One region of the Serratia ureilytica genome, then DNA from elsewhere that is predicted to be linked to it. Evidence: predicted binding sites of a transcription regulator. Region 1 holds the regulator's gene; the other holds the start of a gene.
What was found. Region 1 encodes PurR, which represses purine synthesis genes. Its sites were predicted from a motif close to CANGCAAACGTTTGCNTG; they were not measured.
Positions count from the first base shown of each region.

Region 2: a site for PurR is predicted at 5,528-5,545, ahead of purE (5-(carboxyamino)imidazole ribonucleotide mutase). Genes of this name have one in related genera too.

Region 1 covers NZ_CP071320.1:2,767,994-2,775,527, reverse strand. Annotated here, with positions in the region: gene cfa (cyclopropane fatty acyl phospholipid synthase) at 1-465, opposite strand, end outside; gene punC (purine nucleoside transporter PunC) at 809-2,020, opposite strand; gene punR (DNA-binding transcriptional activator PunR) at 2,144-3,100, shown strand; gene purR (HTH-type transcriptional repressor PurR) at 3,088-4,113, opposite strand; gene cydH (cytochrome bd-I oxidase subunit CydH) at 4,435-4,524, shown strand; gene sodB (superoxide dismutase [Fe]) at 4,589-5,167, opposite strand; gene J0X03_RS12865 (C40 family peptidase) at 5,368-6,186, opposite strand; gene J0X03_RS12860 (Grx4 family monothiol glutaredoxin) at 6,603-6,950, shown strand; gene rnt (ribonuclease T) at 7,019-7,534, opposite strand, start outside.
Region 2 covers NZ_CP071320.1:3,847,335-3,854,868, reverse strand. Annotated here, with positions in the region: gene ybbP (putative ABC transporter permease subunit YbbP) at 1-2,032, shown strand, start outside; gene J0X03_RS18210 (sugar porter family MFS transporter) at 2,390-3,796, shown strand; gene purK (5-(carboxyamino)imidazole ribonucleotide synthase) at 3,861-4,928, opposite strand; gene purE (5-(carboxyamino)imidazole ribonucleotide mutase) at 4,925-5,449, opposite strand; gene J0X03_RS18195 (UDP-2,3-diacylglucosamine diphosphatase) at 5,599-6,321, opposite strand; gene ppiB (peptidylprolyl isomerase B) at 6,332-6,826, opposite strand; gene cysS (cysteine--tRNA ligase) at 7,136-7,534, shown strand, end outside.

The DNA.
Region 1 (7,534 bases):
TTTCGCTTCTTGCGCTTCCTCCAGCGTGGCGGCGTCTTTCCAGTAGCCGCAGGAGTACTGCATGTAAGGATCGAGCATCAGCGTAAACAGATCGTTGCCAAGATCGTAATGCTCTTTGCCGACGATCCAGGCGCGCTTTTTCGATTGCAGATTGGTCAGGCGCGCCGCGGCGATACGCAGGGTATCTTTCAGGTGGTGGGGGAGCTTCTTCTCCAGCCCGGCGCTGACCACGCGCTGGAAGAATATATCCAGCCGCTCGCATTCCCACCAACCATCCATATAGCTCTCGCCTAGACCCAGGGAGCCTTGCTGCAAAACGCGTTTAAAGAATTCGGGGTTTTTAACCTGAATATCGAAAGGGCGCGATCCGTTAATTTCGATACCGGCCAGACCGAGCATTTCGTGCGCGATACGGTACCACTGGTTATCCTGGATGCTCAGATCTTCTATACACGATGAACTCATAGCTTCTCCATCACCTTCTTCTGACTGATGACCCGTTAGGAAACAGCTTAGACAATTTCTGCGGGTGCATACGTATACCGACGGGAAATAAGCCCGCGGCGTCTGATATCCGACTATGAACAGAGGAAATTTAAAGAAGCGACCCGACGCAAACGGCGCAGGATAAACGCCTCTTCAAAAAAGAGTGTGACGCAAGACGCGTACACAACAGCTAATTGAGATATAGAGATTATAAGGTGTTACTTTACAAGGTTGTTTTTGAGTATAGGCGCGCCGAGGCATTGACTCAACTGTAAATCGCACTCGGCACGCATATTCTTTAAGTGATTATTTAGCTTGGCAATTATGACGCTGAGTTAGCATGTTCGCGCGCCGTTTCTTGCGGCGCCTTGGCCGCTTTTCCCCGCTGCAGGAAATACCCCAGCGCGGCCAGTATCACCGTGGACACCATCACCGTCACCGTCGCCAACAGCGGCTGCGCAATAAACGTCGATACCAGCATGCTCGCCACGAAACACAGCCCCAGCTGCAGCGTATTTTGCAGCGCGGCGGCTTTGCCGCTGCTGTCCGGGAACGGCATCAGCGCGTTGGCCACCATGATCGGATAGCCGGCGCCGTTGACCAGCGCCATCACGCAGAACGGGATCAGGAGCGTGGTGAGCGTCGGATTGGTCAGGGTTGCCACCAGATACAGGGCCACCATGCTGACAGCATAAGCTACCAGCAGCCACGGCAGCAGGGTTTTGCCATTGATGCGCTTGAGCGCGGCGCGGCACCCGTAACCGCCCAGCAGGAAGGCCAGCGTCTGCGGCACATAGCTCAGGCCGATGTCGCTCGGGCCGTAGCCCATATCACCGAGGATAAACGGCGAGCCGGTCAGCCAGGCGAAGAAACCGGCCGAACAGGCGGCGTACATGGCGACATTGCCACTGAATACCGGGGATTTCAATAATTGCCAAAAACTGACGCTGCTTTTTGGCGCGTCGACGGCGGGTTTTGGCCTGGCGTTCTCTTTGAGCAGCAGCGTCGGCAACAGCAACAAGGCGGTGATGGCCAGCAGCACGGCGAAGATCGCGCGCCAGCTGGCGTGGTTCAGCAGCCAGGCGCCCAGCAGCGGCGCCAGCGCCGGCGATAGCGCCACCAGCGGCATGATGGTGGCGAATACGCGGTTGGCCTGGCCTTCACGATAGCGGTCGACCACCAGCGCTTGCCAGATGGCGGCGGCGGAACAGACACCTACGGCCTGAATAAAGCGCAGTATCCAGAGCTGCGCGGCATTTTCCACCCACAGCATGCCCAGGCAGCCGAGCGCGAACAGCGTTAGGCCAATCAACAATACCGGTTTGCGTCCCAGACGGTCGGAGAGCGGCCCCCACAGCAGCTGCGCGAAGGCGAAGCCGGCCAAAAAGATGCTCAGGCTGGCGCTGACCGCGCCGGCGGAAATTTGCAGTTCCTCCCGCATGGCGCCGAAGGCGGGCAGGTACATATCGGTCGCCAGATAACCCAGCATGCTCAGGCCGGCGAGGTAGAACATAAAACCAAAGGAATTTCGCATGGTATTTCTCGTTAATATTTTAGTGTCGCAGGTTTTTAGCGCCGGCCAGTGTATCCGGCTGGATCTCTGCTTGTGAAACGGTAATATTTGCAAAGTGCTGTTAAAAAAATTGAAGGCAAAGCGATGTGGTCTGAATATTCTCTCGAGGTCGTTGATGCGGTGGCGCGCACCGGCAGTTTCAGCGCGGCGGCGCAGGAGCTGCACCGGGTGCCGTCGGCGGTAAGTTATACCGTGCGGCAGCTGGAGCAATGGCTGGCGGTGCCGCTGTTTGAGCGGCGTCACCGAGATGTGGAACTGACGCCGGCCGGCGCGCTGTTTATCAAGGATGCGCGAGCTGTTATCAAAAAAATGCTCGACACCCGCCGCCACTGTCAACAGGTGGCCAACGGCTGGCGCGGTCAGCTGAATATCGCGGTGGACATCATCGTCAAACCGCAGCGCAGCCGCCAGCTGGTGCTGGATTTCTACCGTCATTTCCCCGACGTCGAGTTGATGCTGCAACCCGAGGTGTTTAACGGCGTGTGGGATGCGTTGGTGGACGGCAGGGTGGACATGGCGATCGGCGCCACCCGCGCGGTGCCGGTCGGCGGCGGCTTCGCTTTCCGCGACATGGGGGATATGAACTGGCTGTGCGTAGTCAGCCCACAGCATCCGCTGGCGCAGCTGGCAGGGCCGTTGAATGACGATCGGTTGAGGCCGTACCCTGCGCTTTGTCTGGAAGACACCTCGCGCAATCTGCCCAAGCGCGTCACCTGGACGCTGGATAACCAGCGGCGGCTGGTGGTGCCGGACTGGACCTCGGCGCTCGACTGTTTGTGCGCCGGATTGTGCGTCGGCATGATGCCGGCGCATCTGGCGCTGCCGCGGGTGCAGCGCGGTGAGCTGAAGGCGTTGCAGTTGCAGCAGCCGTTTCCCGCCAGCCCCTGCTGCCTGACCTGGCAACAGGATAAACCGTCACCGGCGATGAGCTGGCTGCTGGCGTATTTGGGCGATGGCGAGACGCTGAATCAGGAGTGGCTGAGTGAGGCGGCACCGGAAGCCGTGCCGGCTTCCGGTAGGGAGGAGGATCAGCGGCGGTAGTCGATGAACGGACCGTCGGCGACCGAACGGCGTTCGACCAGCTTCGGATGCACTTCGATCACCTGCGATTCTTCGCGCTTGCTGATGATGCGATCCAGCAGCATGGTGAAGGCCATTTCGCCCAGACGTTCTTTCGGCTGATGAATGGTGGTCAGCGCCGGGGTGAAGTAGCGGGCGTTGCGCACGTTGTCGTAGCCGATCACGGAAATATCCTGCGGCACCCGCAGCCCCAGTTCGTCGGCGGCGCAGATGGCGCCCATCGCCATGATGTCGCCGCCGCAGAATACCGCGGTCGGTCGCTGTTTCTGCGACAGAATTTGATGCATCGCCTTGTAACCGGACTCCGGCTCGAAGTCACCCTGGACTATCCACTCTTCGCGAATATCGATATGCGCTTCCTGCAGCGCCTTCATAAAGCCCTGATGACGGCCGCCGCCGGTGTTGCGCGACAGCTGGCCCGGGATAGCGCCGATATCGCGGTGGCCGCGCTCGATCAGGTAACGGCCGGCCAGATAGCCGCCTTCGAACGCGTTATCGATGATGGTGTCGGTGAAGTCGCCGCGCGCGGCGCCCCAGTCCATTACCACCATCGGGATGTTGCGGTAGTCTTCCAGCATGCCCAGCAGCTGATCCGGGTATTCGGAACACATGACCAGCAGGCCGTCGACGCGCTTTTGCGCCAGCATCGCCAGGTAGGCGCGCTGTTTGTCCAGATTGTTGTGCGAGTTGCACAGGATCAGGGTATAGCCTTTGCTGTAGCAGCTGTTTTCCACCGCCTCGATCACTTCGGCAAAGTAGGGCGCTTCGCTCGAGGTGGCCAGCAGACCGATAGACTTGGTGTGATTGACTTTCAGGCTGCGCGCCACGGCGCTCGGCGAGTAGTGCAGCTCTTTGATGGCGGCCCACACGGCCGCTTTGGTCTCTTCGGCGACGAAACGAGTCTTATTGATGACGTGCGAAACGGTGGTGGTGGAAACGCCCGCGCGTTTGGCCACATCTTTAATCGTTGCCATGTAAGGAATGACTCCTGAACTCACATGTTTACAGCATGTAAGTGTGATGTTAATCGTTTGCCTACGTAGATCCTTCTCCAGAGAAGCGAAAACTGAGTTTTTAGTGTTGAAGTCGTCAGCGCTAATCAGGAGGGGCATGAATGCCGGTACGCAGTTGTGAACTGCGAATTTTGTCGCATATTGAACAAAAGTGGAAGAGGTAATCGAGATTATAAACCGGGAAATGATAACAAGATTTTATCGGCGAACTGTGGGAAAATGATTTGACGTACTAATTGTGCGCCTTTTATCCTTAGGAAAGCCCATTTTAAAGGAGTTGTCATGGATACCGATCTGAAGATGTCGCTGTTCACCACCGTTTGCGCATTGGCGATGATCATCGCTTTCAGCTTTGTCGCCGCGTTGAACTGATTTCCCGCCAGTTTTAAAAAAGGCGCAGCCAAGCTGCGCCTCATCACTTAGGCAAGCCCTGCGCTTACGCCAGGTTTTCCGCCGCGAAGGTCCAGTTGACCAACGCCCAGAAGTTTTCCAGGTATTTTGGACGCGCATTGCGGTAATCGATGTAATACGCGTGTTCCCACACGTCAACGGTCAGCAGCGGTTTGTCTTCGCCGGTCAGCGGGGTTGCCGCGTTGGAAGTGTTGACGATCGCCAGCGCGCCGTCCGGTTTTTTTACCAGCCAGGTCCAGCCGGCACCGAAGTTTTTCACGGCGGCATCGGTGAACTGCTCTTTGAACGCAGCGAAAGAGCCGAAGGATTTGACGATCGCCGCCGCCAGTTCGCCCTGCGGTTCACCGCCGCCCTGTGGCGACAGGCAGTGCCAGTAGAAGGTGTGGTTCCACACCTGCGCGGCGTTGTTGAACACGCCGCCGTTAGAGGTCTTGATGATCTCTTCGAGCGATTTGCCTTCGAACTCGCTGCCTTTCACCAGGTTGTTCAGGTTAACCACGTAGGTGTTGTGGTGTTTGCCGTAGTGGTATTCCAGAGTCTCGGCGGAGATGTGCGGCTCGAGCGCGTTTTTCTCATACGGTAATGCAGGTAATTCAAACGACATTGCTTCCTCCTTTACAGCGCCATTCAGCTTCTCGCCGGGGCGAACGCCGGATGGGCCGTTTTTTATTGTGGTCATTCAATCTTAACAATTTTCATCATAAAAAACAGGAGGAAAAGCGAGAAATGCGCGTGGGGGAGTGCGATGGGCGATAGCTTGAGCAGGCGGTTGCGGCCGAGGCCGCAACCGCGAAGAGCAGGGAATTAACGGATGGTTTTCGGCGTTACTACGCGGCGAGCGCCGATGTAGTGGTTCTGCCAATAGTCGTTATCGAGCTGGCTGATGCGGATCTCTTCGCCGGTGCGCGGCGACTGGATGAATTTGCCGTTGCCGAGGTAGACGCCGACATGATCCGCCACGCCGCGGTTGTTAATGCGGAAGAACACCAGATCGCCGCTTTCCAGTTCGCTTTTCTTGATCGGCGCCGCGTCGCGCAGGTGATACATTTCGTTGGCGGTGCGCGGCATCTTGATTTTCACCACGTCTTTATAGGCGTAATAGATGAGGCCGCTGCAGTCAAAGCCGGTGCGCGGCGAGCTGCCGCCCCAGCGGTAAGGCTTGCCCATCTGATCCATCAGCTTGGCCATCGCGGTCTGCTTGGCGTGCTGGTAACGCTTTTTGTGCGCTGGGCTGAGTTTCAATGGTTTTTCATCACGCGCCAGCTTGGCGGTGGCCATACCGGCTTCGCGGTGGCGGCCATAGCCTTTTTTGTAGCCCTTTTTCGGCGGGGTGACTTTAATTTTGGCGGTTTTCTGCGCTTTGGCCTTGGGTTTGGCGCTGACGATCTTTTTCGCGCTTTTCTCGCTTTTGACCTTGGCGGTCTTGGTTTTTTTCTCGGGGGCCGTCACTTTGGCTTTTTTGGCGGCTTTATCCGCTTTCTTTTTTCTGCGGTCATCGGGCCGCGCTTCATTGGCATGGCTTTTACGCTGCTCGGCGGCAACACGCGCCTGTGGCGCAGCGTGCGCCAAATTGAAGAAGAGCTGCGTAAACAGCAGCGCAAAGAGCGTAAGAATTAAACGCATGTCGACGTCACCAACCTTGGCCCCGAAACGGATATCGAAAGAGTTACAGTATTCCCGAATTTCGCCATATAAAACAGCGAAGAACTCATAAATAATAATCCATATTGTGAGAAAACGTTAATGACATTTTTTTTGGTTTAAAATCAGCCTGTTGATGTATAAAAAAGCGCCAGGCGGCGGTAGCGGATATAATTAAGCCGCGCCGTCATCGCGGCGCAATATATTAGTGAAATGGTCGGATTAAAAATGTTATTCTCAACGTATGTTTTGACCGGAATGACGTGGCCGGTGAAACGCGATCGGCGGCGGGCGAATATCCTTGCAAAAGATGGCGTTTTCTTGCGACTGTTCCAGCCGCTACAATAGCCCGCGTGATGCATGTTGTAGCCATGAAATGTGGCTTGAGGAAGCAATAAATGACGACGACACTTGAAAAAATTCAGCACCAGATCGCTGAAAACCCGATTCTGCTGTACATGAAGGGTTCGCCAAAGCTGCCGAGCTGCGGCTTCTCTGCGCAGGCTGTGCAAGCGCTGTCCGCCTGCGGCGAGCGTTTCGCCTATGTGGATATTCTGCAAAACCCGGACATCCGCGCCGAGTTGCCAAAATACGCCAACTGGCCGACTTTCCCGCAGCTGTGGGTAGACGGTGAACTGGTCGGCGGTTGCGATATCATCATCGAAATGTATCAGCGCGGCGAATTGCAGCAGCTGATCAAAGAAACGGCAGAAAAGTATAAAGCGCAGGAAGACCAGCAGTCTTAATCGACAGACGTGCGGTTATCGCGTAACGGGCGGCGCCAGTGCAAACTGGGCCGCCTTTTTTATTGGGCTTATTCGGCGAGGTCGCCGGCGGGCAGCGGCCAGCCGCCGAGACGCTTCCAGCGGTTAACCAGCTCACAAAACAGCAGGGCGGTTTGTTCGGTGTCGTACAGCGCGGAGTGCGCCTGGCTGCTGTCGAACGGCATGCCGGCAGCGATGCAGGCTTTGGCCAGCACCGTTTGCCCCAGCACCAGGCCGCTCAGCGCAGCGGTGTCGAAGGTGGCGAACGGATGGAACGGATTACGCTTCAAACCGGCGCGTTCGGCCGCGGCCATCAGGAAGCTGTGATCGAAGTTGGCGTTGTGCGCGACGATAATGGCCCGGTTGCAACCGCGATCCTTGAGCCCTTTGCGCACCGCTTTGAAAATGGCGTGCAGCGCGTCGTATTCGCTGACCGCACCGCGCAGCGGGTTGTGCGGATCGATGCCGTTAAACGCCAGCGCTTCCGGTTGCAGGTTGGCGCCCTCGAAAGGCTCCACGTGGAAGTGCAGGGTTTCGTCGCGCTGCAGCCAGCCGTCTTCATCCAT
Region 2 (7,534 bases), 1.1 Mb from region 1:
GCTGCTGAACGTGAAAGTGGGGGATTCGCTGGAGGTGGGCGACACCACGCTGCGCATCGCCGGTGAAATCATTCAGGAGCCGGACGCCGGTTTCAATCCATTCCAGACCGCGCCGCGCATCATGATCAACCTGGCGGACGTCGATAAGACCGGCGCGGTGCAGCCGGGCAGCCGCCTGACCTACCGCTACATGTTCGCCGGCGCCGAGCCGGATATTCAACGTTACGAAGAACGGCTGACGCCGCAGTTGACGCCGGATCAGCGCTGGTTCGGGCTGCAGGAGTCCGGCAGCGCGCTCGGCAAGTCGCTGCAGCGCTCCCAACAGTTCCTGCTGTTGTCGGCCCTGCTGACGCTGCTGTTGTCGATCGCCGCCGTGGCGGTGGCGATGAGCCACTATTGCCGCAGCCGCTACGATCTGATCGCGGTGCTGAAAACCCTTGGCGCCGGGCGCGGCGCGCTGCGCAAATTGATCGTCGGCCAGTGGCTGGCGGTGATGGCGCTGGCGGCGGTGTGCGGCGGGGCGATCGGGCTGGCGTTCGAGGCGCTGTTGATTCGCCTGCTGAAGCCGGTGTTGCCGGCCGCGTTGCCCGCCGCCGGCGTCTGGCCGTGGCTGTGGGCGCTCGGTGCGCTGGTGCTGATTTCGCTGCTGGTCGGGTTGCGGCCGTATCGCCAGTTGCTGGCCACCCAGCCGCTGCGGGTGCTGCGTCGCGATGTGGCAGCCAACGTCTGGCCGCTGCGCTACTTCCTGCCGGTGACGGCGGCGATCGTGGTCGCGTTGTTGGTGTTGCTGATGGGAGCCAGCACGTTGCTGTGGGCGATCCTGGCGGGCATGGCGGTGCTGGCGCTGCTGCTGGGCGGTATAGGGTGGGGCAGCCTGCTGCTGTTGCGCCGCATCACGCTCAAGAGTCTGGCGCTGCGGCTGGCGGTCAACCGCCTGCTGCATCAGCCGTGGGTGACCATCAGCCAGTTGGCGGCGTTCTCGCTGTCGTTCATGCTGTTGGCGCTGCTGTTGGTGCTGCGCGGCGATCTGCTCGAACGCTGGCAGCAACAGCTGCCGCCGGACAGCCCGAACTATTTCCTACTCAACATGACCGAGGCGCAGGTGCCGCAGGTGAAAACTTTCCTGCAGCAGCACCAGATCAAACCGGAAACCTATTACCCGATCGTCCGGGTGCGCCTGACCGAGATAAACCAGCAGGTGGCGACCGAACGGGTGCATGAGGACGATCCGGGCGGCGAGGCGGTGAACCGTGAGCTGAACCTGACCTGGCTGGCCGAGCTGCCGGATCACAATCCGTTGGTGGCGGGCAATTGGCCGCCGAAAAGCGGCGAAGTCTCGATGGATGAAGGCATCGCCGGGCGGCTGAAGATCAAGCTGGGCGACACGCTGACCTTCAGCGGCGATACCCAGGCGTTCAGCGCCAAAGTCACCAGCCTGCGCCAGGTGGATTGGGAAAGCCTGAAGCCGAACTTTTACTTTATCTTCCCGCCGGGCGCGCTGGACGGCCAGCCGCAGACCTGGCTCACCAGCTTCCGCTACGACGGCGATGGCCGGATGTTGACCCAGCTCAACCGCCAGTTCCCAACGCTCAGCCTGCTGGACATCGGCGCGATCCTGAAACAGGTCGGCGGCGTGCTGCAACAGGTCAGCCGCGCGCTGGAGGTGATGGTGGTGCTGGTGGTGCTGTGCGGCGGCCTGCTGCTGCTGGCGCAGGTGCAGGTCGGCATGCGTCAGCGGCGGCAGGAGCTGGTGGTCTATCGCACGCTGGGCGCCGGTAAACGGCTGCTGCGCCGCACGCTGTGGTGCGAGTTTGCCCTGCTGGGGCTGGTGGCGGGCATCGCGGCGGCGGTGGGGGCCGAGGCGGCGCTGTGGCTGCTGCAAAGCCGGGTGTTCGACTTCCCGTGGACGCCGACGCCGGTGCTGTGGTGGGCGCTGCCGCTGGCCAGCGCGCTGCTGCTGTCGCTGTGCGGCGGCTGGCTGGGCGTGCGCTTGCTGCGCGGCCGGGCGCTGTTCCGCAGTTATGATGGCTGATCTGGCGATCGCAGGCCCGTTGCCGCCAAGCGTGGCCGGGCCTGCCGATTTTCTTTCGCGCGTCACTGGCGCAATTCCTCTTCATGCCCATTCATTGTGAAATCGATTACATTTATGTCATATCGATACGTTTGCCATTGGTCATCGGTGTAGCGGATAGTTGGCTGACTTCGCCTGTTTTACGCATTGATTTAGAGGGTTACGCATGTATTAAGTGAATTCATCCGCCATAAAAAACGGCCTAAAAAGATTTAATGGAATGTAACCGTTTTCACTAATGTGATCGCACTCACTTATCTCCGACGCATTGCCTCCTATCATGTCGCACACTGATGACCGTTTTCTCCTGGAGGCTGTATGAGCGATACCGTCAAAGTGACACCGGCGGAGAAAAGCCCGACTCATGTCGGCATGACTTTTTTCGTCTGTTTTTTAGCCGCCTTGGCCGGCCTGCTGTTCGGTCTTGATATCGGCGTGATCGCCGGCGCCCTGCCGTTTATTACCGATACTTTTCAGATCACCAGCTCTCAGCAGGAGTGGGTGGTCAGCTCAATGATGTTTGGCGCCGCCGTCGGCGCCATCGGCAGCGGCTGGATGAACTTCCGGCTGGGGCGCAAATACAGTTTGATGATCGGCGCAATCCTCTTCGTGGCGGGATCGCTGTGTTCTGCGTTCGCTCCCAACGTGGAGGTGTTGATCGTTTCACGTATTCTGCTGGGATTGGCGGTGGGGATCGCTTCTTATACCGCGCCGATTTATCTTTCTGAAATCGCGCCGGAGAAAATCCGCGGCAGCATGATCTCGATGTATCAATTGATGATCACCATCGGCATTCTGGCCGCTTACCTGTCTGATACGGCATTCAGCTATACCGGCGCCTGGCGCTGGATGTTGGGCGTCATCACCATCCCGGCCGGGCTGTTGTTGGTCGGCGTGTTCTTTTTGCCTGACAGCCCGCGGTGGTTGGCCTCGCGTAATCGCCATGAGCAAGCGCGTCAGGTGTTGGAGAAGCTGCGCGACAGCAGTGCCCAGGCGCAGTATGAGCTGAATGAAATTCGTGAAAGCCTCAAACTGAAGCAAAGCGGTTGGGCGTTGTTCAAAGGCAATAAAAATTTCCGCCGCGCGGTTTTCCTTGGCATTCTTCTTCAGGTGATGCAGCAGTTTACCGGGATGAACGTCACCATGTATTACGCGCCGAAGATTTTCGGTCTGGCGGGCTTCGCCAGTACGGAACAGCAGATGTGGGGCACGGTGATCGTCGGTCTGGTCAACGTGCTGGCCACCTTTATCGCTATTGGGCTGGTTGACCGCTGGGGCCGCAAGCCCACTTTGATCCTTGGGTTTATCGTGATGGCCGTCGGCATGGGGGCGCTGGGCACCATGATGAACATCGGCATGAACTCGGCGGCGGAGCAATATTTCGCCATCGTCATGCTGCTGATGTTTATCGTCGGCTTTGCCATGAGCGCCGGCCCGCTGATTTGGGTGCTGTGCTCAGAGATCCAGCCATTGAAAGGCCGCGATTTCGGCATCACCTGTTCCACCGCCACTAACTGGATAGCCAATATGATCGTGGGGGCGACGTTCCTGACCATGCTGAATTCGTTGGGCAGCGCTCACACCTTTTGGGTTTACGCGGGGCTTAACGTGCTGTTTGTTTTCATCACGCTGGCGCTGATCCCGGAAACCAAAAATATTTCACTGGAACACATTGAGCGCAATCTGATGGCCGGCAAACCGTTGCGTAATATCGGCTCGCGTTGATCTTTGCGGCAATAAAAAAGGCTCAGCCTGGGCTGAACCTTCTTCTTTTCGGCGGTGTAAACCGTTAAGCCAGCTTCTGCTGTGCCCAGGCCAGCCCGCTTTGGTATTCGCCCGGCAGCAGCGGCGCCAGCGCCTGCAGCGCCTGATGCAGATCGGCGGCGCTCGGGTCGTTCAGATTGAGGTGGCCGACCTTGCGGCCCGGGCGCACCTCTTTCTCATACCAGTGCAGATGCACCAGCGGCAGCGACAGCCACTGTTCGTTGACGGCGGTGCCGATCAGGTTGACCATCACCGACGGTGTGCTCACCACCGGCTGCGGCAGCGGCAGGCCGAGGATGGCGCGCAGGTGCAGCTCGAACTGGCTGATGGATGCGCCGTTTTGCGTCCAGTGGCCGCTGTTGTGCACGCGCGGCGCCAGTTCGTTGATCAACAGTCGATCGCCGACGATAAAGCACTCCATCGCCATCACGCCGACGTAGTTCAGCTCGTTCAGGATCGCCGCCAGCATCTGCTCGGCCTGTTGCTGCAGCGCCGGATTGGGCTGCGGCAGCGCCACGCTGGCGCGCAGGATGCCGTCTTCATGCAGGTTGTGGGTCAGCGGGTAGAAGACCGAACGGCCGTCGTGGCCGCGCGCGCCCACCAGCGACACTTCGCCGGAGAAATTGATGCCTTGCTCGACGATGCACTCGCCATAGGCATCGGCCGGCAGTTCGGCTTCCTGCCCCGGACGCAGGCGCCACTGGCCGCGGCCGTCATAGCCGCCGACCCGGCGTTTGACGATCGCCAGCTCGCCCAGCGCAGCGAACACCTGCGGCCATTCGGCGGCGCTCGCCAGCAGCTGCCACGGCGCGGTCGCCAGGCCGAGCTGATCGAGCAGCTGCTTTTGCGTCAGGCGATCCGCCAAACGCGGGAAGATGTCGCGGTTGACGAAGGCGCTGTGAGTCGCCAGTTCGCGCGTCAGCGCGGTTTCCGGCCAGCGTTCAATCTCGGCGGTAATGACGCTGTTCTGATACGGCACCGCCTCAGGTTCGGCATCGATGCCGACAGGGTAGACGGCGATGCCCAGCGGTTCGCCGGCCTGGCGCAGCATGCGCCCCAGCTGACCGTTGCCCAATACGCAAACCGGCTTCATGCGTCCTCCCGCGGATCGGGGTGGTTCAAAACGTCTTCAGTCTGCGCCTGACGCCAGTCCGCCAAACGCTGCGCCAGCGCGGCGTCGTGCAGCGCCAGGATCTGCATCGCCAGCAGCCCGGCGTTGGCGGCGCCGGCTTTGCCGATCGCCAGCGTCCCCACCGGAATGCCGCGCGGCATCTGCACGATGGAGTAGAGGCTGTCCACGCCGCTCAGCGCGGCGCTTTGCACCGGCACACCCAGCACCGGCACCAGCGTTTTCGCCGCCAGCATGCCCGGCAGATGCGCGGCACCGCCGGCGCCGGCGATGATCACGTCAAAGCCGTTGGCGGCAGCCTGCTCGGCGAAGCTGAACAGCTTGTCCGGCGTGCGGTGAGCGGAAACGACTTCGACATGGAAGGGGACATCGAGCTGGGTCAGGACTTCGGCGGCGAACTGCATGGTGGCCCAGTCACTTTTCGATCCCATTACAATTGCGATTTTAGCCCCGGCATTGGCGGCTGAAGCGGCGTTGGCTCCCATGGGTGTAAGGCTCCTGTGATTTGTCTGGCGTCGGCTGAGGGCCGAATGAGGGCGTAGAGCATACCATGAGCGCACGGCGAGGAAAACGGTTGCGTCGCCGGTTTTCACCGGCGAAAGCGCGAATTTTCACCCGCGCGCCAGTACGGAACTCAGAACGGGAATTGGATCAGCTCGACGGCGTCGGCGCTGACTTTGATCATCGATCCTTCGACGTGCCAGGCGCCCAGCACCGCGCGATGGGCTTCGCCGTTGCTCAACGCCAGCCGATGCACCGCCGGGCGATGGGTATGGCCGTGGATCATCCAGTGCACATCGTGGCGCAGCATCGTTTGCTCGACCGCCTGCGGATTGACGTCCATGATGGCGTCCGACTTGTACTGGTTGGATTGCTGGCTGCGGGCGCGCATCTTGGCGGCGATCTTCAGTCGCCAGCGCAGCGGCAGCGCGAGGAACAGTTTTTGAGTCAGCGGGTTGTGCACTTTACGGCGGAATTGCTGATAGGCTTGATCGTCGGTGCACAGGGTGTCGCCGTGCAGGATCAGGATCCTGCGGCCGTACAGCTCCAGCACTTTTTCTTCCGGCAGCAGCTGCATGCCGCTGGCGCGGGCGAAGCGCTTGCCGAGCAGAAAATCGCGGTTGCCGTGGATGAAATAGCAGGGCACGCCGGCCTGTTGCAGCGCTTTCAGCGCCGCGGCGATCTCCGCGTGCAGCGGCTCGGGATCGTCGTCGCCGATCCAGGCTTCAAACAGGTCGCCGAGGATGTACAGCGCGTCGGCGTGCACCGCTTCGCGCCGTAAAAAACGCAGAAAACCGGCAGTGATTGCCGGTTCCTGTGCGCACAAGTGCAGATCTGCGATGAACAGCGTACTCATGCAGCCGCGATTACTCGCTGACGGTCACGCTGTTGATCACCACGTCTTCTACCGGTACGTCCTGGTGCATGCCGCTGCGGCCGGTTTTCACGCCTTTGATCTTGTTGACCACGTCCATGCCTTCAACCACTTCAGCAAACACGCAGTAGCCCCAGCCCTGCACGTTTTCGCCGCGGAAGTTCAGGAAGTCGTTGTCAGCCACGTTGATGAAGAACTGTGCGGTGGCGGAGTGCGGATCGTTGGTGCGCGCCATTGCCAGGGTGCCGATGGTGTTTTTCAAACCGTTGTTGGCTTCGTTCTTGATGGCTGCGTTGGTCGCTTTCTGGTTCATGCCCGGCTCGAAACCGCCGCCCTGGATCATGAAGCCGTTGATCACACGGTGGAAGATGGTGTTGTCGTAGAAACCGGCGCGGCAGTAGTTCAGGAAGTTTTCAACGGTAACCGGCGCTTTGTCAGCAAAGGTCTTGATAACGATATCGCCGTGATTGGTGTGGAAAGTAACCATAGTTTTAATCCTAACAAGGTGAAGTGAGACGTCACGTAAAGCGAGTGAACATTCAGACCGCCCTTATAACATATCCGCCCCAGCGAGTCAGCAGCGGCTCAACCGCGCACTGTCTGTGGTAATTGTATTTGTGTTATATTATAACGTTTGCGCCGGCCGGCGAATTTTGCGCTTTTTCTTCGCGTGAAGTCAGCAAAGCATGGCCTTAACCTTGCAATAGATCAGGCTTCAGGTTTCAATACGCTACCGGGCGTTAAACCTGAAGCCCGGTTATCTTTTTTGTTATCACGCACACCACGGAATCTCCCGATGCTAAAGATTTTTAATACCCTGAGTCGTCAAAAAGAGGAATTCAAACCCATTCATGCCGGGAAAGTGGGCATGTACGTGTGCGGGGTAACCATCTATGACCTGTGTCACATCGGCCACGGTCGTACCTTTGTCGCTTTCGACGTGGTGGCGCGTTACCTGCGCTATCTCGGCTATTCGCTGAACTACGTGCGCAACGTCACCGACGTGGACGACAAAATCATCCGCCGCGCGGCGGAAAATCATGAGACCTGCGACCAGCTGACCGAACGCATGCTGGCGGAAATGCATGCCGACTTCGACGCGTTGCTGATCGATCGCCCGGACAGCGAACCGCGCGCGACCCAACACATCGCCGAGATCATCGAGATCACCCAGCGCCTGATCGATCGCGATCAC